One region of the Halomonas sp. B23F22_10 genome, then DNA from elsewhere that is predicted to be linked to it. Evidence: predicted binding sites of a transcription regulator. Region 1 holds the regulator's gene; each other region holds the start of a gene.
The links. Region 1 encodes PhoB, which activates phosphate uptake and scavenging genes when phosphate is short. Its sites were predicted from a motif close to TGTCATANNNNTGTCANA; they were not measured.

Region 1 (10,123 bases):
CCAGCCCGCTGCGCATCGGTGCCATCTATACCGTCGGCCCCTACCTGTTCCCGCACCTGATCCCGGAGCTGACCCGCCGCGCGCCGCAGATGCCGCTCTACATCGAGGAGGGCTTCACCGGCGAGCTGCGACGCAAGCTGCGCAGCGGCGAGCTCGACGCCATCATCGTCGCGCTGCCCTTCACCGAAACCGACGTGGTCACCAAGCCCCTCTACGAGGAGGCCTTCGACGTGCTGATGCCGGCCGACCACGCCTGGGCCGAGCGCGAGAGCATCGACAAGGAGGACCTGCTGCAGGAGCGCCTGCTGCTGCTCGGCGAGGGCCACTGCTTCCGTGACCAGATCCTCGAGGCCTGCCCGGCGATCAGCCAGAAGCTCGCGAGCCCCAACAACACCCTGACCGCCGAGGGCGGCTCGCTGGAGACGATCCGCCACATGGTCGCCTCGCGGCTCGGCATCACCGTGCTGCCGCGCTCGGCGATCGGCACCGGCCACTACGAGAGCGGCCTGCTCACCAGCCGGCCCTTCACGCCGCCCGGCCCCGGACGCACCGTGGCCATCGCCTGGCGCGCCAGCTTCCCGCGGCCCCAGGCCATCGACGCGGTGACCGACGCCATCGCCCACTGCCGCGCGGCCACGACCGAGCCGGCATGAGCGGCCTCGACGCCCCCGTCACGGACCTCAAGGGCGTCGGCGAGGCGCTGGCCCAGAAGCTGGGCCGCCTGCGCATCGATGCCGTCGCCGACCTGCTGTTCCACCTGCCGCTGCGCTACCAGGACCGCACCCGCATCACCCCCGTCGCCGGCCTCCGCTCCGGCGACGAGGCCGTGGTCGAGGGCGAGGTGATGGCCGCCGACGTGGTGCGCGGCCGGCGCCGCAGCCTGCTGGTGCGGCTCAGGGACGGCTCCGGCATCCTCAGCCTGCGCTTCTTCCACTTCTCGCCGGCCCAGCAGCAGCAGTTCCGTCCCGGCGCCCGGGTGCGCGCCTTCGGCGAGGCCCGGGCCGGCGCCACCGGGCTCGAGATCTACCACCCGGAATATCGGCTGATCGGCGAGGGCGCGCCGGCGGTGGAGGATCACCTCACGCCCATCTACCCGACCACCGAGGGGCTGCACCAGACGCGCCTGCGGGCGCTGATCGACCAGGCCCTGGCCCGGCTCGCGCAGGCCCCCGCGGCGCTGCCGGAATGGCTGCCCGAGTCGCTGCGCCACCAGTACGCCCTGCCCGAGCTGCATGACTGCCTGCGCGAGCTGCACCATCCGCCACCGGAGGCCGACCCGGACGCCCTGGCCGAGGGCCGCCACCCGGCCGCGCGCCGACTGGCCCTGGAGGAGCTCTTGGCCCACCGGCTGAGCCTGCGCGAGGTACGCCTGCGCATCCAGGAGGACGGCGCGCCGGCGCTGTCCGACGGCCGCGGCCTGCAGGCCCGCTTCCTAACCCAGCTGCCCTTCTCGCTGACCGGCGCCCAGCGCCGGGTGCTCGACGAGATCCGCGCCGACCTGGCCGAGGAGCGGCCCATGCTGCGCCTGGTGCAGGGCGACGTGGGCTCGGGCAAGACCGTGGTCGCCGCCATAGCGGCGCTGTCTGCCATCGCCGGCGGCTGCCAGGCGGCCATGATGGCGCCCACCGAGATCCTCGCCGAGCAGCACTATCGCGCCTTCAAGGCCTGGTTCGAACCGCTCGGCATCGAGGTGGCCTGGCTGGCGGGCAAGCTCAAGGGCAAGGCGCGGCTCGACGCCAAGGCGGCGATCCACGACGGCCGGGCGCAGATGGTGGTCGGCACCCATGCGCTGTTCCAGGGCGATGTCCACTTCCAGCGGCTGGGCCTGGCGATCATCGACGAGCAGCACCGCTTCGGCGTCCACCAGCGCCTGGCGCTGCGCGAGAAGGGCGAGGCCGGCGGCCTGACGCCCCACCAGATGGTGATGACCGCCACGCCGATCCCGCGCACCCTGGCGATGAGCGCCTACGCCGACCTGGACGTCTCGGTGATCGACGAGCTGCCCCCCGGGCGTACCCCGGTGAAGACGGTGGTGGTGCCCGACGAGCGCCGCCCCGAGGTGGTCGAGCGCATCCGCCACGCCTGCGCCGAGGGCCGCCAGGCCTACTGGGTCTGCACCCTGATCGAGGAGTCCGAGGCGCTGCAGTGCCAGGCCGCCGAGGCCAGCCGCGACGAGCTGGTCGAGGCGCTACCGGAGCTCGCCGTGGGCCTGGTCCACGGCCGCATGAAGGCCACCGAGAAGGCCGAGGTGATGGCCGCCTTCAAGGCCGGCGAGCTGGACCTGCTGGTGGCCACCACGGTGATCGAGGTCGGCGTCGACGTGCCCAATGCCAGCCTGATGATCATCGAGAACCCGGAGCGGCTAGGCCTCTCCCAGCTGCACCAGCTGCGCGGCCGGGTCGGGCGCGGCGCCACCGCGAGCTTCTGCGTGCTGCTCTATCACCCGCCGCTGTCGGATCACTCGCGCAAGCGGCTGACGGTGATGCGCGAGACCAACGACGGCTTCCGCATCGCCGAGCAGGACCTGGAGATCCGCGGCCCCGGCGAGGTGCTGGGCACCCGCCAGACCGGCCTGGCGCAGATGAAGATCGCCGATCTGGAACGCGACGCCGACCTGCTGCCGCGCATCTCGCCGCTGGCCGAGGCGCTGCTGGCCGAGCACCCCGAGGCTAGCCGGCCGCTGATCCGCCGCTGGCTGGGTGAGGAAGCCGGGCGCTACGGGCAGGTCTGACAGCTGCAAGCTGCAAGCTGCAAGCTGCAAGCTGCAAGCTGCAAGCCAGGAGCGTGAAATCGTCCGCCGCAAAAGAAAGCCCCGAAGGTGGAAGCCTTCGGGGTTTTCTTGTAGCTCGGCGCTTGTAGCTCGGCGCTTGTAGCTCGGCGCTTGTAGCTCGGCGCTTGTAGCTCGGCGCTTGTAGCTCGGCGCTACAGGTACTTCAGCAGGCCCTGCAGGCGGTCGAGGTCCCTGGCATCGCCGACCAGCCGCACGCGGCCGGCCATCATGCCGTCGAGGAAGGCCTTCTGGGTCGGCTTCCTGAGCACCCGGAGCGCCGTGTCCGCGTCCTCGAAGCGCAGCTCCAGGTCGAGATCCACCGGCAGGCCGCTGCCGGTCTCGATGCCCCGGGGCGACATCCGATAGTGGCGGGCGATGGCGAGATTCTCGGTGCCGATGCCCCAGTCGAGGCGTTTCAGGTCACCCAGGCGATCGCGAAAGGCGGGCTTGCGCCGCAGCGCACGCTTGAGCAGCACGCCGAGCACCCACAGCATCAGGCGTAGCTTCATCGGTACACCGTTGGCCGGAAAGCGGAAATGAGGGGGGTGAGGCCGCGCGGCCCGGGAATCGAGCCGCGCGTCGCGCCTTATTTGGCGACGGCGTCCTTGAGGCCCTTGCCGGGCTTGAAGGCCACGGTCTTGCTGGCCGGGATGGTCAGGGATTCGCCGGTCTGGGGGTTCTTGCCGGTGCGGGCGGCACGCTCGCGCACGGTGAAAGTACCGAAACCGATCAGCGACACGTCCTTGCCGTCGGACACGCTGCCGGTGATCTCGTCGAGAATGACGTTCAGCACCTGGCTGGCCTTGTCCTTGGACAGATCGGCACGCTCGGCGATCGCCGCGGCGAGTTCTGGTTTGCGCATACAGCCCTCCTGGTTTGACATCCTGCCGATGATCCCATCGGCCGCGTTGTTGTTCGCGCTGATTCATGCACCACCCGCCTGCCATGGCATGTGAGGCAGACGCATGACGCCGTGTGGCAACGCCGCTGCCAGGCCCGGAACACCGGGGGCGCCGTCGTTGACGTCACTAGCCTAGCAACGGCGGTGCAGCGCGCGCCAGTTCGACTTTCCGACGCACGCAGGCGCCTGTCAACGCAAATCCGATCAAACGTCCGTCTTCATCCTCGGCCAGGGCGGTCAGATCCGCCCCCTCGCCCTCGATGCGCCAGCGAGCGGGCGCACGGGTCGGCGGCAGCGAGACCACCGGCAGCAGCGGTGTCTTCACCAGCACCGGCCAGGGGCCGTAGCGTACCTCGGTGGGCGTGCCGGCAAGCGTCGCCGCCAGCGCCTTGGCGCCGGCCTGCAGCGGCTGGACGTACATGGCATTGACGCCGTCGACGCAGGCCACGTCGCCCAGCGCATGGATGCCGGGCGACGAGGTCGAAAGCCGGCGATCGACGAGGATGCCGGCCGGCCCCACGGCCAGTCCCGCGGCCTCGGCCAGGGCGCTGCGCGGCCGCAGCCCGGTGGCCACCAGCACCAGATCGGCCTCGAGGGCGGTGCCGTCGTCCAGGCCCAGCGCCACCCGCTCGCCCTCGGACGAGAGCGCGTCGACCGTGCGCCCGGTGTGCAGGGCGATGCCGGCCTCGACGAAGGCCTCGCCCAGGGCCCGGCCCAGCGGCTCGGGCAGCAGCCGCGGCAGCGGCGCCGCCTCCGGGGCGATCAGCTCGACCGCATGGCCGCCGGCGGCCAGGTCGTTGGTGAACTCGCAGCCCACCAGGCCGATGCCGACCACGGCGACCCGGGCCGGGCGGCCGAGCGCCGCCAGGGCGGCGTGGAAGGCGCGGTAGTCGTCGAGGTCGTTGACGGTATGGACCCGGCCGGCCAGCGCCTCGGGCATGGCGAAGGGCGGCGCCGGCGCCGCGCCGGTGGCCAGCACCAGCTCGCCCCAGGGCAGCCGCTCGGCGCCGAGGGCCAGGGTCCGCGCGGCCGGATCGATGGCCTCGACCCGGGTGTGCGTGCGCATCGTCACGCCGAGCCGGTCGGCCGCCTCCAGGGCGCTGAGCGAGGCCAGGCGATCCGGCGGCAGGCGCTTGGCGAAGCCGGTGGAGAGCAGCGGCTTGGAGTAGTCCTCGCCGCCGTCGGCGGTGATCAGGGTGATGGGGCGCTCGGGCTGCAGGGCCCGGACCTGGCGCGCCAGGCCCAGCCCGGCCATGCCGGAGCCGATGATGGTCAGGGGTGCGCTCATGGGGCTCCTCGCTGCAGGGGGCGCGACGGGCCGCCATGGTACACTAGCCGCCCCTTGCATTGGACGCGGAGTCGCGCAGTGAATCACGCCCCGGCCCTTTCGCCCCGCTGGCGCCCCCTGGCGGCGGCACGCCCCGCCATGAGCCCGGCCTGGTGGCGCTGGATCGCCACCCGGGGCTCGCTGACCCAGCGGCTGATCGAGGCCGGCGCGCCTCGCCGCTTCCGGGTCAGGCTGCTCGACCAGCGCCTGGGCCGGCCGCGCCGCGACGAGGCCATGGCGCTGGGCACGGCGCCGGACCGCCTGGTCTGGCGGCGCGAGGTCGCGCTGTGTCTCGGCGATCGTTCCTGGGTGATGGCGCGCTCGGTGGCCCCGCTCCACGGCCTGCACGGCCAGCGGCTGGCGGGCCTCGGCGAGCGCTCGCTGGGGCACTGGCTGTTCCGCCAGCCCGGCCTCGAGCGCGGCCCCATCGAGGTCAGCGCCGACCCGGCGCCCTTCCACGACGCGCCCGGCCCCTGGGGTCGCCGCTCGGTGCTGCGCCACGGCCGCTTCGCGGTGCTGGTCCAGGAGTTCTTCCTCGACGCCATGGCGGATGACCTGGCCCTGCCGGCGCGATAGGCTGCGTCTGGCATCGCCCGAAACCCGCGTCGTCCGATTCAACCGAGAGACCCACATGGAACGTTCCCTGATGCGCCCCAAGGGGCTGGCCCGGCTGCCCGACTTCCTGCACCTGACGCGCCTCGACCGCCCCATCGGCACCTGGCTGCTGATGTGGCCGACGCTGTGGGCGCTGTGGACGGCGGCCGAGGGCGTTCCCGAGCGCCGGCTGCTGCTGATCTTCGTCGCCGGGGTCTACCTGATGCGGGCCGCGGGCTGCGTGGTCAACGACTACGCCGACCGCCACTTCGACGGCCACGTGAAGCGGACGAAGTCACGTCCGCTGGCCACCGGACGCATCGGCGAAGGCGAGGCCAAGGGGCTGTTCGCCGGCCTGGTGCTGGCGGCCTTCGTGCTGGTGTGCTTCACCAATGCCTTCACCGTGATGCTGTCGGTGGGCGGCGTGATCCTGGCCTTCGTCTATCCCTTCATGAAGCGCTACACCCATCTGCCCCAGGTGGTGCTGGGCGCGGCCTTCTCGTGGGCCATTCCCATGGCCTTCGGCGCGGTGCTCGGCCATGTGCCGCTGGAGGCCTGGCTGCTGTTCGCCGCCAACGTGCTGTGGACCGTGGCCTACGACACCGAGTACGCCATGGTCGACCGCGACGACGACCTGCGCATCGGCATCAAGTCCACCGCGGTACTGTTCGGCCGCGCCGACAAGCGGATCATCGGCCTGCTGCAGCTGGCCACGCTCGCCCTGCTGGCCTGGGCCGGCGAGCGCCTCGGCCTCACCGGCTTCTTCTGGCTCGGCCTGGCCGCCATGGCGGCGACCTTCGTCCACCAACAGCGGCTGATCCGCCACCGCGATCGCGATCGCTGCTTCCAGGCCTTCCTCAACAATCACTGGTCGGGGCTCTTGGTGTTCGCCGGCATCGCGCTGTCGCTGTGGCCGGGCGCCGGCGCGTGACGCCGGGCGGGAAAAAACCGCGGCGCTGAGCGGGGGCGACAGGACGAGGCTGTCACGGTATTGTCACAAGGACATGCTGTCATCGTCACCAATATGTCACTGCTCTCGACCATGAGGCCCCGGGATGACCGCCAAGACCGTACTGATCGTCGATGATGAAGCGCCCATCCGCGAGATGATCGCCGTGGCGCTGGAGATGGCCGACTATCGCGTGCTCGAGGCGGACAATGCCCAGAGCGCCCACGCCATGGTCGTCGATCACCAGCCCGACCTGGTGCTGCTGGACTGGATGATGCCCGGCACCAGCGGCGTCGAGCTCGCCCGCCGGCTCAAGCGCGAGGAAGGCACCTCGGAGCTGCCGATCATCATGCTCACCGCCAAGGGCGAAGAGGACAACAAGATCCAGGGCCTCGAGTCCGGGGCCGACGACTACATCACCAAGCCCTTCTCGCCCCGCGAGCTGGTGGCGCGCCTCAAGGCGGTCCTGCGCCGGGCCACGCCGCGCGGCGTCGAGGATCCGGTCCAGGTCGAGGGCCTGATGCTCGACCCGGTCAGCCACCGCGTCAGCATCGACGGCCAGTCGCTGGAGATCGGCCCCACCGAGTACCGCCTGCTGCAGTTCTTCATGACCCACCAGGAACGCGCCTACACCCGCGGCCAGCTGCTCGACCAGGTCTGGGGCGGCAACGTCTACGTCGAGGAGCGCACCGTGGACGTGCATATCCGCCGCCTGCGCAAGGCGCTGGGCGAGCCGCACCAGCAGCTGATCCAGACCGTGCGCGGCACCGGCTACCGCTTCTCCGCCAAGGCCTGACATGGGCCGGCTGTGGCGACGCGAATGTTGGCGGCTGGCGTCCCTGGTGGCCGCCGGCGCGCTGATCGGCTGGCCCTTCGCCCTGAGCGGCCTCGGCCTCGCCGTGGGGCTCACCATCTACCTCTTCTACCAGATGCGCCAGCTCCACGCGCTGCAGGAATGGCTGACCCATCACCCCCATGACGAGCCGCCCTCGGCGATGGGGCTGTGGGGGGAACTGTTCGACCGCCTCTACCGCTACCAGAAGGGGCAGCGCATCACCCAGCGGCGGCTGCGCGACACCCTGAGCCGCATCCAGGAATCCTCCGAGGCGATGCGCGACAGCGTGGTGATGCTCGACCGCCACGGCGACATGGAGTGGTGGAACAGCGCCGCCGAGCGGATGCTGGGCCTCAAGCCGACCCTGGACCGCGGCCAGCACATCACCAACCTGCTCCGCGACCCGAGCTTTGTCGACTACTTCCACGCCCGCGACTACCGCGAGCCGCTGACGCTGTGCTCGCCGATCGACGAGAACCTGATCCTGCAGTTCCAGATCACCCTCTACGGCGACGACGAACGCCTGGTGATGGCCCGCGACATCACCCGCCTGCACCGCCTCGAGCAGATGCGCCGCGACTTCGTGGCCAATGTCTCCCACGAGCTGCGCACCCCGCTCACCGTGCTGACGGGCTACCTCGAGACCTACGGCGACATGGCCGAGATGCTGCCGGAGCGCCTCGGCCGCGGCATCGGCCAGATGCAGAGCCAGACCCGGCGCATGCAGAACCTGGTCAACGACCTGCTGCTGCTGTCGCGGCTGGAGAACGACCAGGGCGGCCACGACGACGTCCACCTCGACCCGGCCAGCCTGCTCGAGGCCGTGCGCCGCGACGCCGAGGCGCTGTCCGAGAGCCATCATCGACTGGAGGTGGAGATCGACGAGCCCCGCGCCCTGCTCGGCTCGGAGAAGGAGCTGCACAGCGCCGTCTCCAACCTGGCCTTCAATGCCGTGCGCTACGCCGGCGAGGACAGCCGCATCGTGCTGCGCTGGCGTCCCTGGGGCGACGGCGCCTGCCTGGAGGTCGAGGACGACGGCGAGGGCATCGACCCGCTGCACATCCCGCGCCTGACCGAGCGCTTCTACCGGGTCGACAAGGGCCGCAGCACCGCCACCGGCGGCACCGGCCTGGGGCTGGCCATCGTCAAGCACGTGCTGCTGCGCCACGATGCCCAGCTGGAGATCGATTCCCGGCTCGGCGAGGGCGCCACCTTCCGCTGCATCTTCCCCGCCGCGCGCCTCACCGACGCCGCGCCGTCCTCGCGGCGCGCCTGATTCCGTCCCGGACACGACTCCGCCCGACGCAGGCCGGGCGGAGGGAGGTCACGCGATCACGACGCCTGGAGCGTCAGCGCCTCGCCGGGGCGGGGTCGGGCGCGAGCGCCCGATAGTGGTCTTCCCACATCAGCACCGCGCCGGCCACGGCGCCGGGCAGCAGGAGCAGGTTGGCCAGCGGCAGCCAGGTGATCAGCATCACCCAGCCGCCGTAGGTCAGCGTCGGCCAGCGGCGCGCGGCGAGGCGGCGACGCATGTCGGCGAAGGGCACCTTGTTGTTGTCCATCGGATAGTCGAGGTAGGTGACCGCCATCATCCAGGCCGAGAACAGCAGCCACAGCAAGGGCGCGATCAGGTTGATCACCGGTATCCAGCCGATCACGAACAGCAGCAGCATGCGCGGCAGGATGTAGCCCAGCTTGACCAGCTCGCGGCCCAGGGCATCGATGGCGGTGCGCGCCAGGCCGCGGTCGTCCAGCGGCGGACGCCCGGTGACCTCGCGCTCGACCTTCTCGGCCAGCAGGCCATAGAAGGGTGCGGCGATCAGCTGGGTCACCAGGGTGAAGCTGAAGAACACGATCAGCCCCAGGCTGAGCACGAACAGCGGCCAGATCAGCCACGACAGCCAGTCGAGCCAGCCCGGCACCATGGCCATCCAGCCGTCGAGCCAGCCGCCGAAGTGGGTCAGCACGTAGCTCAGCATGGCGGCGTAGACCACCAGGTTGGCCAGTATCGGCAGGAACACGTAGCGGCGCAGGCCGGGGGTGTAGACCAGGCGCGTCCCCCGGGACAGCGCCGAGAAGGCATCCAGCATCGGTGTCATTTCCTCCATCACGACGACGGCGGCCGTCGCCAGGGGCGACGGCCGCTTCATGGACAGTGCCGGTCGAGCGGGGTTCAGCCCTCGTCGCCGAGCACCTCATCGCCGAGATCATCCGGTGCCGTGTGGCGGATGTCGAGGCCCTTGACCAGATAGACCACGTATTCGGCCAGGTTGTTGGAGTGGTCGCCGACGCGCTCCAGGGCGCGCAGGATCCACATGATGCCGAGCACCGGCGAGATCGCCCGGGCGTCTTCCATCATGAAGGTCATCAGCGAGCGCATGGCGCTCTGGTACTCGCTGTCGACCTGCTCGTCCTCCTGCACCACCTTGAGCGCCAGCTCGGTGTCGAAGCGGGCGAAGGCGGTCAGGGCGTCGCGCATCATCTTGCGCACGTGCTCGCTGATCACGCGCACCTCGACGAAGCCGCGGGTGCCGCTCTGGTTCTCGACCAGGTCCACGGCGTTGCGGGCGATCTTGCTGGCCTCGTCGCCGATGCGCTCCAGGTCGGAGGCGGCGCGGATCACCGCCAGCACCAGGCGCAGGTCGGAGGCCGCCGGCTGGCGGCGGGCCAGGATCTGGGTGCACTCGTCGTCGATCTTGATCTGCATGTCGTTGACGGCACGATCGTTGTCGACCACGCGCTCGGCC
Region 2 (10,123 bases), on a different contig from region 1:
TCGATCGCATGTCGGACCATTGCCGGCACTGCCGCTTCGACCCGAAGCGGGTCGTCGGCGACGACGCCTGCCCGCTCAACAGCCTCTACTGGCGCTTCCTCGAGACCCACCGCGACGCGCTGTCGGGCAATCATCGCATGAAGCTGATCTATGGCTCGCTGGATCGCATGTCGGACGACAAGCGCACGGCCATGCGGGCCCAGGCCGAGGCCTTCCTGGCCGGGCTCGAGACCGAACCGGCCTATGGTCGAGGCGTGCACCGGGCCGGCTACCACCCCGCCTGAGCCTCGGACGCACGGCCTTGCCCGGTTCCGCGGAGGCACTGCAGGTGCAACCCACGCGCCACCGACGCCACACGAGTCGGCCCAGGCCACTGGGGAAGGCACGACACACTAGCGATTCCTCAGGCAACGGCTTAGCCTGACGGTCATTGACTTGGCGATCTCACCAGAGGGGCCTCGCATAACCACGATGCTCTGTCGCTTGCGCCCCCCGTGAGTGGCTCACCCCATCCGCCCGTCACTCGGACACGTCCATGACCGCAACTCCAGACAACGATCACCGGACCAGGGAGCCGAGCGCTGCGCCTCGGCCCAACACCATTCCCAAATGGATCGGCGTGGGCCTGTTCATTTACCTGTCCATCTTCGCGCTCAGCTACTCGCAGATGTTCATCGTCCCCGTCGTACTGGCCTTCCTGCTGTCGATGGTATTCAGCCCGGTCAGGCGAGGGTTTGATCGATTCGGCATCTCGCAGGGCCTGTCGGCGATCCTCATCGTGAGCGCCTTGCTCGTCGGCCTGTTCGCGATCGCGGCCACTCTGGCGGTGCCGGTCAATGGCTGGATCAATGACGCCCCGCAGATCGAACGAAAAATAGAATATCGGATGAACGAGATATCGGGGCCGTTCAGTGACCTGTTTGCCGCCAAGGAGAGGCTCGACGATATTGCGGATTCCGACGCTTCGGATACTCAGAAGGTGGAGGTGGAATCGCAAGACAACAGGCTCAGCAACAGGCTCGCATCCCTCATCCCTACCCTTTTCACCCAGTTCATCTTTACCATGGTGCTACTGTTGTTCCTGCTCGCTTCGGGTGACATGTTTTACGAAAAGATCGTGCATGTCATGCCCACTCTGCGCGACAAGAAACGGGCGATTCGCATCGTCTACAAGATCGAGCGCAAGCTGTCCCGCTATCTGTTGACCATCACCATCATCAATGCCGGACTGGGGATCGCCGTGGGCATGGCGATGTGGCTGCTGGGCATGCCAAGCCCGCTGAGTTTCGGCATCATCGCCTTCGTCTTCAACTTCGTCCCCTATCTCGGCGCCCTGGCGGGGATCATCATCGCGGCGGTGGTCGCCTTGGTGTCTCTGGGCGGGGTCGGCTGGCTGGCCATCGTGGTCGGCACCTACTTCCTGCTGACCACCCTCGAGGGGCAGGTCGTCACCCCCTATTTCGTCGGCCGAAGCCTGCGCGTCAATACCGTCGTGGTCTTTCTTGCCATCTCCTTCTTCGCCTGGCTGTGGTCCGTCGTCGGCATGATCGTCGCCGTACCGTTGCTGGTCGCGATAAAGACGCTGAGCGAGCACATCGACGGCCTGGAAGCGCTGGGACATTTTCTCAGCGAGCGTTATGCGGAACGGGAAGGCCCCAACCACGGCTCCGGTCAGAAGGGATAAGCCACAGCAGGAAGACCCGCCGTGTTGTCTGGCATGCTATCGGCGGGAAGCAGAACGCCCCGAGGCATCAGGAACTCGATCTATTGACGGGGGCGCCGAGGAGAAGCGGGAATATCTTGGTAGCCGCCCAGGACAGGCCCAGGGGCACGGAACAAGGGCGCGATGCGTGGTCTTCAAAAGACCAGCGGCATGCGCGAGCTGAGCGCGTCTTGGTAGTGCGCATCGCGGCCGATCATCTCGTCGTGCGCCACGTACTGCACCAGGTAGGCGCGATGGATGCCGGCGCGCTTGAGCTCGAGATAGACGTCGTCGAGGGCGCGGAAGAGCATCGGCTTGCCGCGCTGGGTCAGCAGATGGCGCTGGCCCTCGATGTCTTCCAGCTCGACCTGATAGACGCGGCTGCCGGCATGACTGATCACGCGGATCTCGAAGTTGTCGTGATGGGCCACGAAGGCCTTGAGGTCAGTGAAGTCCATGGTCCCTCCATCGGGATCTTTCAGGGTGAATGCTGACACAGTCTCATGCGGTCAGATGACATGCTGATGACGTTGTCGTATCGCCCTGAGACCGGTGGAGGGCACCGTGGGTTCCGCCCGGCGAGGACCGCCCGGCGTGAACGCCCCGCCGTCCGGCGACGTTACTGGTAATCGGAGGGATCGATCGCCTTGCCCAGCGAATTGCGGTCGACCCACTTGCCGGCCTTGGTCTCCTTGTAGCGGAACACCACCCGGTCGCCGACCGCCACCGGCAGCTCCGAGTCCTCGGTCTGGTAGCTGTAGTCCTCGCCGTCCACCACCAGCTGATAGCGGTAGAGGTCCGGCATGCCCAGCCATTCCTTGAACGGCCCTTCGCGTTCCACGGACTGCAATTCGCCGCGCGCCTCGAGTTTCGGGGTGCGACGCCGGTTACCGCGCTGAAATCCGCCTGCCATGGTGCTTCTCCAGTGTGTGTCTGCTGTTCGAGGGGTGGGGATTATACGGCGCCGATCGCCCCGCTCAAGGGGGTCACTCGCCGAAGGTATCGCCGTAGCTGTCGGGCGCCAGGTCCTCGAAGCGGGTGTACTTGCCGATGAAGGCCATGTGGACCGTGCCGATCGGCCCGTTACGCTGCTTGCCGATGATGAATTCGGCCAGCCCCTGGTTGTCGGGGTTATCCGGATTGTAGACCTCGTCACGGTAGACGAAGCCGATCAGGTCGGCGTCCTGCTCGATGGCGCCAGACTCACGCAGGTCCGACATCACCGGGCGCTTGTTGGGTCGCTGCTCCAGCGAGCGGTTGAGCTGCGACAGCGCCACCACCGGGCAGCCGAATTCCTTGGCCAGGCCCTTGAGCGAGCGCGAGATCTCCGAGATCTCGCCGGTACGGTTCTCGGAGAAGCCCGGCACCTGCATCAGCTGAAGATAGTCGATCATGATCAGCGCCAGGTTGCCGTGTTCGCGCACGATCCGGCGCACCCGCGAGCGCATCTCGTTGGGCGACAGCGCCGCGGTGTCGTCGATGAACAGCTGCTTGTCCTTCAGCAGGTTAACCGCCGAGGTCAGCCGCGGCCAGTCCTCGTCCTCGAGCTGGCCGGTCCGCACCCGGGTCTGGTCGATGCGCCCCAGCGACGAGAGCATGCGCAGCATGATCGACTCGCCGGGCATCTCCATGGAGAACACCACCACCGGCTTGTCGCTCGAGATCACCGCGTGCTCGACCAGGTTCATGGCGAAGGTGGTCTTGCCCATCGAGGGGCGCCCGGCGACGATCACCAGGTCCGAAGGCTGCAGGCCGGAGGTCATGTCGTCCAGGTCGCGGAACCCGGTCGACAGGCCGGTCATCTCGCCCTGCATGTTGAACATCTCGTCGATGCGATCCACCGCCTTGGCCAGCAGGTCGCTCATGCCAACGGGGCCGCCCTCCTTGGGCCGCTCCTCGCTGATCTGGAACACCAGCCGCTCGGCCTCGTTGACCAGCTCGTCGGCGGGCCGCCCCTGCGGCGCGAAGGCGCTCTCGGCGACCTGGTTGGCGGCGTGGATCAGCTTGCGCAGGGTGGCCCGCTCGCGAACGATATCGGCATAGGCGCGGATATTGCTGGCCGACGGCGTGTTGCGCGCCAGCTCCGCCAGCGTGGCCAGGCCGCCCACGGTCTCGAGCTGATCGCGCCCCTCCAGCGCCTCGGACAGGGTCACCACGTCCAGCGGACGCGCCTCCTCGGCCAGCGTCGCCATGACGTTGAAGATCAGACGATGCTCGTAGCGATAGAAGTCGTTGGCCACCAGCCGGTCGGCCACGCTGTCCCAGGCCTGGTTGTCGAGCATCAGCCCGCCGAGCACCGATTGCTCGGCCTCCAGCGAGTGGGGCGGCACCTTCAGCGCCGCGGTTTCCTGATCGAGCTCGAGGGATTCGTTCATAGGGGCAGGCACCTCCGCAACATGGGCCGACACATTCTACCTCGAAGGACGCCTGACGCAGCAGGCGGAGTGACGTGCCGCAGGCAAGCAAAAAAGGGCGCGAGGATTTCTCCTCGCGCCCCTGGCGTCCGCGGGGGAGTCGGGCTTATTCGGCCACGACCACCACGCGCACGGTGGCGTCGACTTCGGCGTGCAGGTGCAGCGCGATGTCGTATTCGCCGGTCTGACGGATCGGACCTTCCGGCATGCGGACTTCGCTCTTCTCTACCTCGAAGCCAGCGGAAGTGATGGCGTCGGCCAGGTCGCGCGGACCGATGGAACCGAACAGCTTGCCTTCGTCGCCGGCCTTGGCGACCAGAGACAGCTCGATGTCGTTGAGCTGTTCGGCGCGGGCTTCGGCTTCGGCCTTGCGCTCGGCGGCCTGAGCTTCGAGCTCGGCACGCTGGGCCTCGAAGGCTTCGATGTTGTCCTTGGTGGCCGGCACGGCGAGGCCGTAGGGCACCAGGTAGTTGCGGCCATAACCGGGCTTGACGGTGACCTGGTCACCCAGACCGCCCAGCTTGCCAATCTTGTCGAGCAGAATGACTTCCATCTCGTAAACCTCTTGTCAGTCGCTGCGGCCGAGTCGTCCGCGAATATCCACGAACGCGTCGATAAGGGCCGCAAGCAGCACGATGAGAATCATGGGCCAGGTGGTGATCAGCAACACATAGAAGGCGACCAGCCACAGCCCGTTCATTCCCTTCAATCCGATAACACCATGCACCAGCGCGATACCGGCCACCAGCAGTGGCACCCAGAGCATCAGGCCGAGGCCGGGCAGCACCAGCAGCGTGCCGATGACGAGAAACGCCATCAGCACCAGCAGTTCGCGGGGAGCCAGGCGCAGGGCGTGGAACTCCTCGCGGAAGCCGCCGGGGTTGTAGAGCCCCGCCTGCCAGTTCCTGGCCAAGGCCAGGCAGGCCACCGAGGCCAGCAGCACGATGAGCCCGGTGACGCCACCGATCAGCATCTCGGCGAGCCGTTCGGTCTCGAGCCCCTGGCGCGAGAGCTCGTCGAGCATCGAGGCGAACTCCGGCGACCCCTGGCGCAGCTGCTCCAGCAGGGGCCCCGTGCCACCCGGCGGCAGGAAGATGCCCAGCTGGATCATCGCCGCCCCGGCGAGGGCGCCGATCACCAGCGTTTCGCTCCAGCGCATGCGCGAACGCAGCACCACCGCCATCAGCGTGACCAGCAGGGTGCAGGCCAGCGGGATGACGTCGCCCCGGGTCCACCACCAGCCCGCCGGCAAGGCGGCGGCGATGATCACCGGCGTGGCCGGCGCCAGGCCGCGGCGCAGCGTGACCAGTCCGGCGATCGCCGCGCCCAGCCAGAACAGCCAGGGGACCAGCGTGGCCGCGGCCGCCCCGGCGACTGCCTGGGGCGTACCGCGCATCATCCAGCGGGCGACGGGCAGCATCACGCTTGCGTCTTACTGGTGGCTATCGGTGTAGGGCAGCAGCGCCAGGTAGCGAGCCCGCTTGATGGCGGTGGACAGCTGACGCTGGTAACGGGCCTTGGTCCCGGTGATGCGGCTGGGGACGATCTTGCCGGTCTCGGTGATGTAGGCCTTGAGGGTGTCCAGATCCTTGTAATCGATCTGCTTCACGCCTTCAGCGGTGAAACGGCAGAACTTGCGGCGACGGAAAAAGCGTGCCATGGGAAAGACTCCTTAGCGTGCGATGTGTGGCTTAGGCGGACTGGGCGGGACGTGACGGCTTCTCGTCACGACGGGCGCGCTTCTCTTCCGCCGGCTTCATCATCGGGGAAGCCTCGGTGACGGCTTCCTTGCAGCGCACGACCAGGCTGCGGATGATGGCGTCGTTGAAGCGGAAGATGTTCTCGATTTCCTCGAGAGTCTCGCCGCGGCACTCGACGTTCATCAGCACGTAGTGAGCCTTGTGGATCTTGTTGATCGGGTAGGCCAGGTGACGGCGACCCCAATCTTCGAGGCGATGCACGGTACCGCCGTTCTCGGTGACGATGCTGGTATAGCGCTCGACCATCGCCGGAACCTGCTCGCTCTGGTCCGGGTGGACCATGAACACGACTTCGTAATGACGCATGGGTTCTCCTTGCGGTTTGACAGCTTCCAGAGAGGCGTGAGGCCCCAGGGGAAGCAAGGAGGTGATTATCGAAATACACGATGCCCGTTCGTCGGACGAACGGGCGCCAGTATTCTAAAGAGTGAACGCCAGGTGCGCAAGCGCCCGGCCATCGTTCGCGGCGTCTCCGGCGCCGCTCACGCCGACGAGGTGCTGCCGCCCCGCTGCCGCACCGCCTCGAACAGGCCGATGCCGGTGGCGACCGAGACGTTGAGGCTGGAAACGCTGCCGGCCATGGGCAGCTTGACCAGCTGGTCGCAGGCCTCGCGGGTCAGCCGGCGCATGCCCTTGCCCTCGGCGCCCATCACCAGCGCCGTGGACCCGGCCAGATCGGCCTCGAACAGGCTCGCCTCGGCCTCGCCGGCGGTGCCGGTGACCCACACGCCGAGCTCCTTGAGCTTGCCCAACGCCCGGGCCAGGTTGGTGACCTGATAGACCGGCACGCTCTCGGCGGCGCCGCAGGCGACCTTGCGCACCGTGGCGTTGAGCGGCGCCGACTTGTCCTTGGGCACCACCACGCCGTGGGCACCGGCGGCGTCGGCGCTGCGCAGGCAGGCGCCGAAGTTGTGCACGTCGGTGACGCCGTCGAGCACCAGCAGCAGCGGTGCCTCGGTGTTCGACCAGCCCTGCAGGCGATGCCACAGCGCGGCCTCGGCCTCGAAGGCCAGCGGCGGGCAGAAGGCCACGATGCCCTGGTGGGCGGCGCCCTGGGCGAGGCGATCCAGGTCGTCACGGGGATGGGCACTGACCCGCGCGCCGCGCGCCCGGGCCAGGTCGACCAGCTCGGCGAGACGGCCGCCGGCCTCCCCTTCCTGCAGCCACAGCTCGCGCGGGGCCTCGCCGCGATCGAGCAGTGCCCGCACCGCGTGCACGCCGTAGACGGCGTCCAGGCCGTTCGGCATCCTGGGCCCGCGGCGCGGCGCGGGCTTCTTCTTCGCTTTCATCGACATCTCGGCTTTTCTCGACATCCCGGCATCGGCCTCAGCGACGACGCTGGCCGCGGCGTCGACGCTTGTTGCCGCCGTTCTTATCGCCGTCGCCCGCGGACTGGCCCTGGGCGCCGCCCTGACCGCCGCCCTTGCCCTGCTGGCCACGCGACTTGCGCGCCTTGCGCTGCGGCTTGGGCTGGTCGTCGGCCAGCTCGAAGTCGATCTTGCGATCGTCCAGGTCGACCCGCGCCACCTGCACCGAGACCCCGTCGCCGAGGCGGTAGCTCATGCCGCTGCGCTCGCCCTTGAGGCGGTGTTTCTCGGCCTCGTAGTGGTAGTAGTCGGAGGGCAACGAGGTGACGTGCACCAGGCCCTCGACGAAGAACTCGTCGAGGCGCACGAAGATGCCGAACTGGGTCACCGAGGCGATGGTGCCGCTGTAAGTCTCGCCGAGCTTGTCGGACATGAACTCGCACTTCAGCCAGCTCTCGACGTCGCGGGTGGCGTCGTCGGCGCGGCGCTCGGTCATCGAGCAGTGCTCGCCCAGCTCGAGCATCTGCTCGAAGGTGTACGGGCACCACTTGCTCGGCGGCTCCACCGGCGCGCCCTCCTCGCGCAGCACGGTCGCGGTCTGGCGCGGCCCGCGGATCACCGAGCGGATCGCCCGGTGCACGATCAGGTCGGGGTAGCGACGGATCGGCGAGGTGAAGTGGGCGTAGGCCGGATAGGCCAGGCCGAAGTGGCCCTCGTTCTGCGGCGAGTAGACCGCCTGACTCATGGAGCGCAGCATCACCGTCTGGATGATGTCGGCGTCCTCGCGGCCGCGGATGGTCTCGGCCAGGGCCTGGTAGTCCTGCGGCGTCGGCTCGTCGCCGCCGGGCAGCGACAGGCCCAGCTCGTTGAGGAACAGCCGCAGCTTGTCGAGGCGCTCCGGCGAGGGCCGCTCGTGGATGCGGTACAGCGCCGGCAGATCGTGCTTGTCGAGGAAGCGGGCGGTGGCGACGTTGGCCGCCAGCATGCACTCCTCGATGATCTTGTGGGCATCGTTGCGCGAACGCGGCACGATCTTCTCGATCTTGCGCTCGTCGTTGAAGACGATCGCCGTCTCGGTGGTCTCGAAGTCGATGGCGCCACGCTCGTCGCGGGCACCGCGCAGCACCTTGTAGAGGGAGTTCAGGTCGTTCAGCGGCTTGACCAGCTCGCTGTACTGTTCACGCAGCGCATCGCCCTGCTCGTCGTCCTCGTCGAGGATCGAGGCGACCTTGTTGTAGGTCAGGCGCGCGTGGGAGCGGAACACCGCCTCGTAGAAGCGATAGCGGCTGATGGCGCCCTTCTGGGAGATGTTCATCTCGCAGACCATCGCCAGGCGGTCGACGTCCGGGTTCAGCGAGCACAGGCCGTTGGACAGCAGCTCCGGCAGCATCGGCACGACCTGGCCCGGGAAGTACACCGAGTTGCCGCGGCTGATCGCCTCCTGATCCAGCGGGCTGCCCGGACGCACGTAGTGGGAGACGTCGGCGATGGCCACCAGCAGCTTCCAGCTGCCGGACTTGGTCTGCCAGGCGCAGACGGCGTCGTCGAAGTCGCGGGCGGACTCGTCGTCGATGGTCACCAGCGGCAGGTGGCGCAGGTCGACGCGGTGCGCCTTGTCTTCCTCGGCGACCTCGGCGGACATGCCGGCGATCTGGTCCTGCACCTCCGGCGGAAACTCGGACGGGATCTCGTAGCTGCGGATGGCGATATCGATCTCCATCCCCGGATCCATCCGCTCGCCCATCACCTCGGTGACATGGCCCACCGGCTGCACGCGGGTGGCCGGCTGCTTGACGATGTCGGCCGAGATCACCTGGCCGTCGCGGGCCCCGCCGCTGGCGTTATGCGGAATGATGATTTCCTGGGCGATGCGCGGATTCTCGGGAATCAGCACGCCGAAATCGGGGGTGTTCTCGCGATAGACGCCGACGATGTTCTGGGTATTGCGCGCCAGCACCTCGACGATGGTGCCCTCGTCGCGGCCGCGGCGGTCGCGGCCGCTGATCCGCACCAGCACGTGGTCGTTATGGAACACGCGGCGCATCTGGCGTGGCGGCAGCACCAGGTCGGGCTTCTTGCCGTCGTCGCGCAGCAGGAAGCCAATGCCGTCACGGTGGCCGAGCACCCGGCCCTTGATCAGGTCGAGCTTGTCGATCAGCGCATAGGCGCCGCGACGATTGCGCAGCACCTGGCCGTCGCGCTCCATGGCCGACAGGCGGCGGCGCACGGCTTCCTGCAGATCCTCGTCCTCGAGGCCCAGCATGTCGCTCATGGCCTCATGGGTGATCGGCTTGCCGTATTCCTCGAGCCGCGCCAGCAGGTATTCGCGGCTGGGTGCCGGCTTGTCGTACTTGTGGGCCTCGCGGCTGGCGTGCAGATCGTCGCTGAGCGTCCAGTGATTCATGCGGAGAGCATCCTTGGCAGGGTCGGGAACGACGGAAGGAGAGTGGCGCTCACGCGCCGCGGGCATGCAGTGATGCAATAGGGGTCTCTTGTCATGGCCGCAGTATAGCGTCGCCAAGGGTCGCACCCAACCATGCGACGGCTTATAAGGAAGATGGATACGCAAAAAAAGCCGCTCGCCGCCCCGCGAGGGGTTGCATCACCGAAAATATACGGTAATATACGCGCCACTTGCCCAGATGGCGGAATTGGTAGACGCGCTAGCTTCAGGTGCTAGTGTCCTTACGGACGTGGAGGTTCAAGTCCTCTTCTGGGCACCAATTCGATACACTGTCAGCAGCATCGTCAGGTATCACGCTCTTTAAAAGCTCGATTCGCTCGTGTTTCGCCCAGGTGGCGGAATTGGTAGACGCGCTAGCTTCAGGTGCTAGTGTCCTTACGGACGTGGAGGTTCAAGTCCTCTCCTGGGCACCATTCATCGCTCAAGCGATGGCTCGGAACACGACGAATATGCATGACGCGCCCAGGTGGCGGAAT
Region 3 (10,123 bases), on a different contig from region 1:
TCTGGCGCGCGCCTACAACACCGTGGTGCCGTCCTCCGGCAAGGTGCTGACCGGCGGCGTCGACGCCCACGCCCTCGAGAAGCCCAAGCGCTTCTTCGGCGCGGCGCGCAACATCGAGGAAGGCGGCAGCCTGACCATCATCGCCACGGCGCTGGTCGACACCGGCTCCAAGATGGACGAGGTGATCTTCGAGGAGTTCAAGGGCACCGGCAACATGGAGGCCCACCTGGACCGCAAGCTGGCCGAGAAGCGCGTCTATCCGGCCCTCAACATCCGTCGCTCCGGCACCCGCCGCGAGGACCTGATCGCCTCCGAGGACGAGATGCAGCGCATGTGGATCCTGCGCAAGCTGCTCAACCCGATGGACGATACCGCGGCCACCGAGTTCCTGATCGATCGCCTGAAGGATACCAAGACCAACCTCGAGTTCTTCGAGGCCATGAAGCGGCGTTGACGCTACGCCGCCTTGATGGGCGACGAGGACCGCCGCCGGCGCCACGCCGAGCGAAACCCTGATGCGTCGTTTGCGGCCTGCGCGTCGCGGTACAACATAATCCCTCACGGGTACCGCTCGCTCGCCATCCTTGGCGAGCGCCGCGCGCCGCTTCACTCTGCATCAGCGCTCGGCTAAGGGCTTGCGCGTCGGTCCTCGCCGCTCTTTCCCGTCTTCGATTCGTTCGGCCGGGGTGGGGGTTCAGGCGCAGCATCCCGAAGGGGCAGCATGCTATGCTGCCCCTTTTGCGTCGTTCGGGATAACGGGAAGGCCGCATGAAGTACAAGGACCTGCGCGAGTTCATCGCCGCGCTGGAAGAGCAGGGCGAGCTTAAGCGCATCACCGCCGAGGTGGATACCTATCTGGAGATCACCGAGATCTGCGACCGCACCCTGCGGGCCGGCGGACCGGCGCTGCTGTTCGAGAACGTCAAGGGCCACGACATGCCGCTGCTCGGCAACCTGTTCGGCACGCCGAAGCGGGTCGCCCTGGGCATGGGCCAGGAGTCCGTCACCGCGCTGCGCGAGGTCGGCGAGCTGCTGGCCTTCCTCAAGGAGCCGGAGCCGCCCAAGGGCTTCCGCGATGCTCTCGACAAGCTGCCGGTCTACAAGCAGGTGATGAGCATGGGCCCCAAGCGGCTCAAGCGCGCGCCGGTGCAGGAGGTGGTGCTGGAGGGCGACGACGTCGACCTCGACCGCCTGCCGATCCAGCACTGCTGGCCCGGCGACGCCGCGCCGCTGGTCACCTGGCCGCTGGTGATCACCAAGGGGCCGCACAAGACGCGCCAGAACCTCGGCATCTACCGCCAGCAGAAGCTCTCGCGCAATCGTCTGATCATGCGCTGGCTGTCCCATCGCGGCGGCGCCCTGGACTTCCAGGAATGGTGTCGCGAGCATCCCGGCGAGCCCTTCCCCGTGGCGGTGGCGCTGGGCGCCGACCCGGCGACCATTCTCGGCGCCGTGACGCCGGTGCCGGACTCGCTCTCCGAGTACGCCTTCGCCGGGCTCTTGAGAGGTTCGCGCACCGAGCTGGTCAAGTGCGGCCACGCCGACCTCGAGGTGCCGGCCTCCGCCGAGATCATCCTCGAGGGCTTCCTCTACCCGGACGACACCGCCCCCGAAGGCCCCTACGGCGACCACACCGGCTACTACAACGAGGTGGAGACCTTCCCGGTGTTCACGGTCACGCGCATGACCATGCGCCGCGACGCGATCTATCACTCCACCTACACCGGCCGTCCGCCGGACGAGCCCGCGGTGCTGGGGCTGGCGCTGAACGAGGTGTTCGTGCCGATCCTGCGCCGCCAGTTCCCCGAGATCGTCGACTTCTACCTGCCTCCGGAAGGCTGCTCCTACCGCATGGCGGTGGTGACCATGAAGAAGCAGTATCCCGGCCACGCCAAGCGGGTGATGATGGGCGTGTGGAGCTTCCTGCGCCAGTTCATGTACACCAAGTTCGTGGTGGTCCTCGACGACGACGTCAGCGCCCGCGACTGGCAGGACGTGATCTGGGCCATCACCACCCGCATGGACCCGGCGCGGGACACGGTGATGGTGGAGAACACCCCCATCGACTATCTGGACTTCGCCTCGCCGGTGGCGGGGCTGGGCTCCAAGATGGGCCTGGATGCCACCGACAAGTGGCCCGGCGAGACCGATCGCGAGTGGGGCACGCCCATCGTCATGGACGAGGCCGTCAAGGCCCGCGTCAGCGAGCGCTGGGACGAGCTGGGCATCGATACCCCTGATTACCACAAGAGGCATTCATGACGGCAAGGACCCTGACCTGCCAGGTCGTCGAGGTCGAGGACCTCACCCCCGACGTCTTCCGGGTGCGCCTGGAAGGCCGCGCCGAGGCCATGGCCCACGCGCCCGGCCAGTATCTGGAGATGGAGCTCGACCCCGAGACCTGGGTGCCGTTCTCCATCGCCAATGCCCATGAGGGCGACGGCCGGCTGGAGCTGCACATCCAGCACTGGCCGGAGCGCTCCAACTCGGCGCGGCTGCGCGAGCTGCTGGTGGAGGCGCAGCACCTGACCCTGCGGCTGCCGAGCGGCGACTGCGTGTTCGACCCGGACAGCACCCGCCCGCTGCTGCTGGTCGCCGCCGGCACCGGCTTCGCCCAGCTGAAGGCGATCGTCGAGGCGGCACTCCACGCCGACCCGGCGCGCGAGATCGCCCTGTGGTGGGCGGCCAAGGAGCGTCGCGAGTTCTACCTCGAGAGCCTGGCCCGGGAGTGGGCGTCCCAGCACCCGAACCTGACCTTCCACGGCGTCAGCGAGCAGGGCATGGGCGACGATTTCGGCGACGAGCGCGTCCAGGGCCATGCCGGACGCATCGACGCGGCGCTGGGCGCGGCGCTCGACGACGTCGACGTCTCCGGCCATGACGTCTATCTCTCCGGCTCGCCGGGCATGGTCTATGCCTGCGTCGACGTGCTGGCGTCGCTGGGGCTCGAGCCGTCGCGGGTGTTCTCCGACGTCTTCGCCTACGCGCCGCGCGACCCGCTGGTGCCCACCGTGGGCAGCCTGGTGAGGGAAGGCCGGGCATGAGCGCCTCGCCGATCCTGATCACCGGCGGCGCCCAGCGCCTGGGGCGTCACTGTGCCGAGCGGCTGGTCGACGAGGGCCATCCGGTGATCGTCAGCTACCGCCGCGAGCGCGAGGCCCTCGAGGCGCTGCGGCGCCGCGGCGTCGTCACCCTGCAGGCCGACTTCGACAGCCAGGCGGGTATCGAGGACTTCCTCGAGCGCCTCAGGGCCGAGACGTCCTCGCTGCGCGCCATCGTCCACAACGCCAGCGACTGGGCGCCGGACGTCGCCGGGCCCGAGGCCGGCGAGAACTTCGAGCGGCTGTTCCGGGTGCACATGCTGGCGCCTTACCTGATCAACCTCGGCGCCCGCGAGCTGCTCGAGGCCTGCAGCGAGCCGATGCGCGACATCGTGCACATGACCGACTTCGTGGCCGCCAAGGGCTCGCGCAAGCACGCCGCCTACGCCGCCTCCAAGGCCGGGCTCGAGAACCTGACGCTGTCGTTCGCCGCCATGTACGCGCCGTCGATCCAGGTCAACGCCATCGCGCCGGCGATGATCATGCTCAACGAGGACGACGACGAGGCCTATGCCGAGAAGGCCCGGGCCAAGTCGGCCATGGGGCTGATCCCCGGGCCGGGCGTGATCCACCAGAGCCTGCGCTACCTGCTCGACAACCGCTACGTGACCGGCATCACCCTGCCGGTCGATGGCGGGCGCCATCTCCGCTAGCGTCGGGGGAGGGCTCGCCGTCGCACGGCATTCCGCCTAGACTGGCGGTATTCCCGACGAGGCGAGGAGGGTGCCATGTCCGAGCATGACGATGACGTCAAGGACGACAGCGGGCTGCTGGCCGTCTTCCTGGGGCTGGCGGTGCTGGTCGGCATGAGCGGCCTGCCGGCCACCATCGCCTGGATCCGGTTCGCCACCGGCTGAGCCTTGCCATCCGGCCCGGGAGCGGGCAGGATGGAGCCTGACATTCAGGATCACCCTCACGCGAACCGTCGCGAAATACCGAGCGCCCCATGACACCGAGCCCGTCCCTGACCCCGCGCCGCCCGATGACCGCCTTCCCGGCGGCGATGGCCCGTGGTCACGAGGCCGTCGTCGGTGACGCCTATTATTGGCAGGGCTACTGGTTTAGCGCCGGCGTGCCGGCGGCCGTGTCCTGATCGCACAGGACGACGCCGCGAGGCACGCCCGCCAAGGGTTGCCTCCGACACTCAGAACCCCCGGACGGCAACCCCGCCCGGGGGTTCTGCGTTTCTGGCCTGACACGCTGCATTCGAGATTCGAGGAGACACTCATGACCGCATTCGATCGCCACCACGCCGAGTTCCGTACCCTGGGCCGGGACTATTATGGCTATGGCTGGCGATTTATCGACGTGCGGTCGGCTCAGTGCGCCACCTCCGACCGTGGGCTTGCCGGTGGCATGACCCTGTCCCGACCCTCACGCTCACGGAGTTGATGCTCATGAATGCCCCCGTTTCCCTCGCCACCACCGCTGAATCCGTCTCCCGCCGCGGCGCCCGCGCGCTGCCCACGCCGGCCGAGCTCCACCACGCCCTGCCGCTCGAGCCGGCCCTGGCCCGCCGCATCGAGGGCCAGCGCCAGGGCATTCGCGACATTCTCGCCGGCCGCGATGACCGCCTGCTGGTGGTGGTCGGGCCCTGTTCGATCCACGACCCCGAGTCCGCCCTCGAGTACGCTCGCCGCCTGGCCGAGCTGGCGCCGCGGGTCGAGGATCGCCTGCTCCCGGTGATGCGCGTCTACGTCGAGAAGCCGCGCACCACCGTCGGCTGGAAGGGCCTGGCCTACGACCCGGATCTGGACGGCAGTGGCGACCTGGCCCGCGGCCTCGAGCTCTCCCGCTCGCTGATGCGCGAGATCGCCGGCCTCGGCCTGCCGGTGGCCACCGAACTGCTGCAGCCGATGCTGGCGCCCTACCTCGACGACCTGCTGAGCTGGGTGGCGATCGGCGCCCGCACCACCGAGTCCCAGCTGCATCGCGAGCTGGCCAGCGGCCTGGAAGCGGTGGTCGGCTTCAAGAACGCCACCAGCGGCGACCTGCAGGTGGCGGTGGATGCCATGCGCGCCGCCGCCCATCCGCACCAGCACTTCGCCATGGGCCCCGACGGCCGGCCCGAGATGTGCGAGACCCCCGGCAATCCGCATACCCATGCGGTACTGCGCGGCGGCCACGGCGAGCCCAACTTCCGCGCGCCCCAGGTGGCGGCGGCGCGCCGGACCCTGGAGGACGCCGGCCAGAACCCGCGGCTGATGGTCGACTGCAGCCATGCCAATGCGCAGAAGGATCATCGCCGCCAGAGGGAGGTGATGCTCGACGTCCTCAACCAGCGGCTGGCCGGCGATGCCTCGCTGGCGGGGCTGATGCTGGAGAGCCATCTCCACGAGGGCAAGCAGCCGCTGGTGCCGGGCGCGCTGCGCCACGGCGTCTCGGTCACCGATGCCTGCATCGGCTGGGACACCACCGAGCATCTGCTGACCACGGCCGCGGAGCGCCTGCGCGACGCCTGAGCCCGACGCGACACGCGCGCACGCAAAAGCGCCTCCCCCGGCGGACCGGGGAGGCGCTTTGCATTGTCGCCTCGATCGATCGCGTCAGGCGTGGGCGGCGTAGGCGTAGAGCAGCGTCTCCTGGGCGCTGATCGGCGCGGCGTCGCCGGGGGCCTGCTTGATGTAGGTGCCGTCGGGCTGCAGCAGCCAGCTCTGGCAGTTGTCGACCAGGTAGGTCTCCAGGTCCTTGCGCACCTGGGCCGCCAGCTTCTTGTCGAGCAGCGGGAAGCAGGTCTCGACCCGGTGGAACATGTTGCGGGCCATGAAGTCGGCGCTGGAGCCCCAGGCCTCGGGCTTGCCGTCGTTGTGGAAGTGGAACACCCGGGTGTGCTCCAGGAAGCGGCCGATGATCGAGCGCACCCGGATGGTCTCGGAGATGCCGGGCAGGCCGGGGCGCAGGCAGCACATGCCGCGGATGATCAGGTCGCACTCCACGCCGGCCTGGGAGGCCCGGTAGAGGGCCTGGATCAGCTTGGGCTCGGTCAGCGAGTTGCACTTGATGATCAGGTGGGCGCGCTTGCCCTTGCGGGCGAATTCGGCCTCGCGATCGATCATCGCCACCAGTCGCTCGTGAAGAGTGAAGGGCGCGTGCAGCAGCTTCTCGATCTGGCGCGCCCGGCCCATGCCCGAGAGCTGCTGGAAGACCTTGTGCACGTCGGCGCACAGCACCGGGTTGGCGGTCAGCAGGCTGTAGTCGGTGTAGAGCTTGGCGGTCTTGGAGTGGTAGTTGCCGGTGCCCAGGTGGGCATAGTGGCGCAGCTGGCCCTTCTCTCGGCGCACGATGTGCATCATCTTGGCGTGGGTCTTGTAGGCCATCACGCCGTAGATGACGATGGCGCCGGCCTCCTGCAGCCGCGAGGCCAGGGCCAGGTTGTCGGCCTCGTCGAAGCGCGCCCGCAGCTCGATCACCACCGTGACTTCCTTGCCGTTGCCGGCGGCCTCCACCAGGGCATTGACGATGGGGGAGTCGGCGCCGGTGCGGTAGAGGGTCTGCTTGATGGCCAGCACCTCGGGGTCGCGGGCGGCCTCGCGCAACATCTCCTCCACCGGTGAGAAGGAGTGGAAGGGGTGGTGCAGCAGGATGTCCTGCTCGGCCATGGCCTGCAGCACGCTGTCGCGCTTGCGCAGCGCCTTGGGCAGGCCGGGGGTGAAGGCGCGGTAGCACAGCTCCGGGCGCTCCACCTCGCCCAGCACCGACATCATGCGGGTCAGGTTCACCGGGCCGTTGACCCGGTAGAGGTCGGCCCCCTCGAGCTTGAACAGCTTGAGCAGGAACTCGGTCAGCTCTTCCGGGCAGTTGTTGGCGACCTCGAGGCGCACGCCGCTGCCGTAGCGGCGCGAGAGCAGCTCGCCGCGCAGCGCCGAGGCCAGGTCGGAGACGTCATCGGGGTCCATCGAGAGGTCGGCGTTGCGGGTCAGGCGGAACTGGTAGCAGCCGTTCACCTTCATGCCGGGGAACACTTCCTCGGCGTGGGCGTGCATCATCGACGACAGGAAGACGTACTCGGTGAAGCCTCCCTCGCAGAGCTCGTCGGGCAGGGCGATCACCCGAGGCAGCGAGCGCGGGGCGGGCAGGATGGCCAGGCCGCCCTCGCGGCCGAAGGCGTCCTTGCCCTCGAGCTCGACGATGAAGTTGAGGCTCTTGTTGACCAGGCGCGGGAAGGGGTGCGAGGGATCGAGGCCGATGGGACTGATCACCGGCATGATCTCGCTCTCGAAGTACGCCTTGACCCAGGTGCGCTGGGCCTCGCTCCAGTCGCCGCGGCGGCGGAAGCGCAGGCCCTGGCCCTCGAGGGCGGGCAGCAGGGTGTCGTTGAGGATGCGGTACTGGCGATCGACCTGCTCGTGGGCGATCTGCGAGATCTCGCTCAGCACCGAGCGCGGCGAGCGGCCGTCGGCGCCTGAGGAGGCGTCGCCGACCATGATCTGGTTCTTCAGGCCGGCCACGCGGATCTCGAAGAACTCGTCCATGTTCGAGGAGAAGATCAGCAGGAACATCAGCCGGTTGAGCAGCGGGTGCGCCTCGTCCAGGGCCTGTTCCAGCACCCGCACGTTGAACTGCAGGTGCGAGAGCTCGCGGTTGAAGTAGAGCCCGGGATCTGCGAGGTCGGCCTCGGGGTCCGGCAGCGCCTTGGGCTTGATCCCCGTGCGCGTCTGGTTGATGCGCGGGGCGGGCATCTCGCTCTGGGGCTCGCCTGTCGCGGCGGGCTCGGAGGTAATCGAGGTGTCGGGGCTACGTGAGTCGTCCATGGAAGTACCCTGTCGTCGGCCCGCGGGCGGCCGCGTCGCTCGCCGGGCGTTATCGTTCATGATGCCGTCCTGCCCGTGGCGCCGGGAGGCGTCATGCATCGCCTGTTGCGGGAGACGATCAGGGGCAGGCGGGGCCGGGCTCGGCCGCCGTGGCAAGTCTGGTGCCCATAAATGACAGAATGATGACAGCCCTCCGCCGGGGGGCGATGTCCTGAGTATATCAGCACGCTTCGACGCCGAAAGACGCGCCTTGTCGCGCTTACGGGGACTCTCTAAAGTGGTGGCTTCATGTTCATCGGCCCCGTCGACGACCGGCGGGGGGCGCACAAGGAGACGCATAATGAGCAAGCAGGTGGCGGTCATTCTGTCGGGATGCGGTGTCCAGGATGGCTCTGAGATCTACGAGACCACCCTGACCCTGTTGCGCCTGGATCAGCTGGGCATCGGCTATCGCTGCTTCGCCCCGGACATCGACCAGCATGACGTGGTCGATCACCGCAGCGGCGAGGCGGCCGGGGAGCGCCGCAACGTGCTGGTCGAGTCGGCGCGCCTGGCGCGCGGCGAGATCTCTCCGCTGGCCGAGCTGGAGGCCGACGAGTTCGATGCCGTGATCCTGCCCGGCGGCTTCGGGGCGGCCAAGAATCTCTCCAACTTCGCCGTGGCCGGCGCCGACATGGTGATTCACGAGGGGCTGGTGGAGGCCATGGCCGAGTTCCACGAGGAGCGCAAGCCGATCGGCCTGATGTGCATCGCGCCGGTGATGGTGCCGCGCCTGCTGGGGCCGGGCATCGCCGTGACCATCGGTCACGACCCGGGCGTGGCGGGCGCCATCAGCAGCATGGGGGGGCTGCATCGCAGCTGCGGCGTGGAGGACATCGTGGTCGACTTCGACAACCGCGTGGTCACCACCCCGGCCTACATGCTGGCCACCCGCCTCGGCGAGGCGGCGACCGGCATCTTCAAGCTGGTGGATCGCATCGACGAGATGATGGATCTGTAAGCGCCGAGCTACGAGTGCCGGGCGACAAGAAACCCCGAAGGCCCAGGCCTTCGGGGTTTCTTTTGCTCCGGGCGATGTGCGGCTCGCGGCTTATTCCTCGTCGGCGGCGTCCCGGTCGCGCCTGCGACGCACCAACCGGCCGAACAGCAGGCCGACCTCGTAGAGCAGGTACATCGGCACCGCCAGCAGGCTCTGGGAGACCACGTCCGGCGGGGTCATCAGCATGCCCACCACGAAGCAGCCCAGCACCACGTAGGGGCGCTTCTTCGACAGGCTCTCCACCGTGGTCGCCCCGCTCAGGATCAGCAGGAAGGTGGCGATCGGGATCTCGAAGGCCACGCCGAAGGCGAAGAACAGCTTGAGCACGAAGTTGAGGTATTGGTTGATGTCGGTCATCACCGCCACGTCCTCCGGCCCGGTCTGGGTGAAGAACTGGAACAGCAGCGGGAAGACCACGTAGTAGGCGAAGGCGGCCCCGGCGTAGAACAGCGCCACGCTGGAGGCCAGCAGCGGCAGCGCCAGCGCCTTCTCGTTGTCGTACAGCCCCGGGGCGATGAAGGCCCAGGCCTGATGCAGCACGAAGGGCACGGCGATGAACACCGCCACCACCAGGGTCAGCTTGAAGGGCGCCAGGAACGGCGAGGCCACCTCGGTGGCGATCATCCGCGAGCCTTCCGGCAGCAGTGCCATCAGCGGCTCGGCGACGAAGGCGTAGATGTCGTTGGCGAAGGCGTAGAGGCCGAGGAAGATCACGAGTATCGCGATCACCGCGCGCAGCAGCCGCGAGCGCAGCTCGACCAGATGCTCGATCAGCGGGGCATGGCCCGGCCCCTGGGAGTCGTCGGTTTGGCTCATCGGGAAGAGGCGTCCTCGTGGGCGTCGGCGTCGGAGTCATCGGTCTGACGGCGGGCGCGACCCAGGGCATCGTCGAGGCGACGCTCGGGCGTGGCCTCGGCGCGTTCCCGGGGGGCGGCGCCGGTGCCGCGCTCGCCGGGCGTCTCCACCGAGCGTTCGACGTCGCGCTTGACCCGGTCGAGGCCCTCGTCGAGCTTCTTCTGCTGCTCGTTGAGCTTCTGGCGCAGCTCCTCCGCCTCGAGCTGGGCGTTGATCTCGCGCTGCATGCCGGAGACCGTGCGCTTGATACGACCGATCCACATCCCGGCGGTGCGGGCGGCCCTGGGCAGACGCTCGGGGCCCAGCACCAGCAGGGCGACCACGCCGATGAACAGGAGTTCGAGAAAGCCGATGTCGAACATGGCGGCTTACTTGCG

Region 2: the regulator PhoB is predicted to act here: its motif matches at 2,215-2,232, upstream of ACGTNF_RS11510 (DUF6482 family protein).
Region 3: the regulator PhoB is predicted to act here: its motif matches at 8,023-8,040, upstream of elbB (isoprenoid biosynthesis glyoxalase ElbB).

The regions. Positions count from the first base shown of each region.
Region 1 is NZ_JBIEKF010000005.1:132,933-143,055, forward strand. It holds gene ACGTNF_RS12870 (hydrogen peroxide-inducible genes activator) at 1-653, shown strand, start outside; gene recG (ATP-dependent DNA helicase RecG) at 650-2,731, shown strand; gene ACGTNF_RS12880 (hypothetical protein) at 2,923-3,279, opposite strand; gene ACGTNF_RS12885 (HU family DNA-binding protein) at 3,357-3,632, opposite strand; gene ACGTNF_RS12890 (NAD(P)/FAD-dependent oxidoreductase) at 3,799-4,959, opposite strand; gene ACGTNF_RS12895 (chorismate--pyruvate lyase family protein) at 5,098-5,574, shown strand; gene ubiA (4-hydroxybenzoate octaprenyltransferase) at 5,630-6,523, shown strand; gene phoB (phosphate regulon transcriptional regulator PhoB) at 6,648-7,337, shown strand; gene phoR (phosphate regulon sensor histidine kinase PhoR) at 7,339-8,652, shown strand; gene cysZ (sulfate transporter CysZ) at 8,726-9,466, opposite strand; gene phoU (phosphate signaling complex protein PhoU) at 9,550-10,123, opposite strand, start outside.
Region 2 is NZ_JBIEKF010000004.1:366,607-376,729, reverse strand. It holds gene ACGTNF_RS11520 (cryptochrome/photolyase family protein) at 1-284, shown strand, start outside; gene ACGTNF_RS11515 (AI-2E family transporter) at 536-1,684, shown strand; gene ACGTNF_RS11510 (DUF6482 family protein) at 1,858-2,160, opposite strand; gene ACGTNF_RS11505 (hypothetical protein) at 2,322-2,615, opposite strand; gene dnaB (replicative DNA helicase) at 2,689-4,077, opposite strand; gene rplI (50S ribosomal protein L9) at 4,223-4,669, opposite strand; gene ACGTNF_RS11490 (YybS family protein) at 4,685-5,536, opposite strand; gene rpsR (30S ribosomal protein S18) at 5,549-5,776, opposite strand; gene rpsF (30S ribosomal protein S6) at 5,808-6,182, opposite strand; gene rlmB (23S rRNA (guanosine(2251)-2'-O)-methyltransferase RlmB) at 6,359-7,165, opposite strand; gene rnr (ribonuclease R) at 7,203-9,587, opposite strand; tRNA gene ACGTNF_RS11465 (tRNA-Leu) at 9,820-9,906, shown strand; tRNA gene ACGTNF_RS11460 (tRNA-Leu) at 9,974-10,060, shown strand; tRNA gene ACGTNF_RS11455 (tRNA-Leu) at 10,108-10,123, shown strand, end outside.
Region 3 is NZ_JBIEKF010000004.1:113,524-123,646, forward strand. It holds gene rho (transcription termination factor Rho) at 1-454, shown strand, start outside; gene ubiD (4-hydroxy-3-polyprenylbenzoate decarboxylase) at 769-2,262, shown strand; gene ACGTNF_RS10325 (FAD-binding oxidoreductase) at 2,259-3,044, shown strand; gene folM (dihydromonapterin reductase) at 3,041-3,754, shown strand; gene ACGTNF_RS10335 (hypothetical protein) at 3,830-3,958, shown strand; gene ACGTNF_RS10340 (hypothetical protein) at 4,048-4,194, shown strand; gene ACGTNF_RS10345 (hypothetical protein) at 4,329-4,493, shown strand; gene ACGTNF_RS10350 (3-deoxy-7-phosphoheptulonate synthase) at 4,499-5,563, shown strand; gene ppk1 (polyphosphate kinase 1) at 5,648-7,852, opposite strand; gene elbB (isoprenoid biosynthesis glyoxalase ElbB) at 8,193-8,852, shown strand; gene tatC (twin-arginine translocase subunit TatC) at 8,943-9,707, opposite strand; gene tatB (Sec-independent protein translocase protein TatB) at 9,704-10,108, opposite strand; gene tatA (Sec-independent protein translocase subunit TatA) at 10,115-10,123, opposite strand, start outside.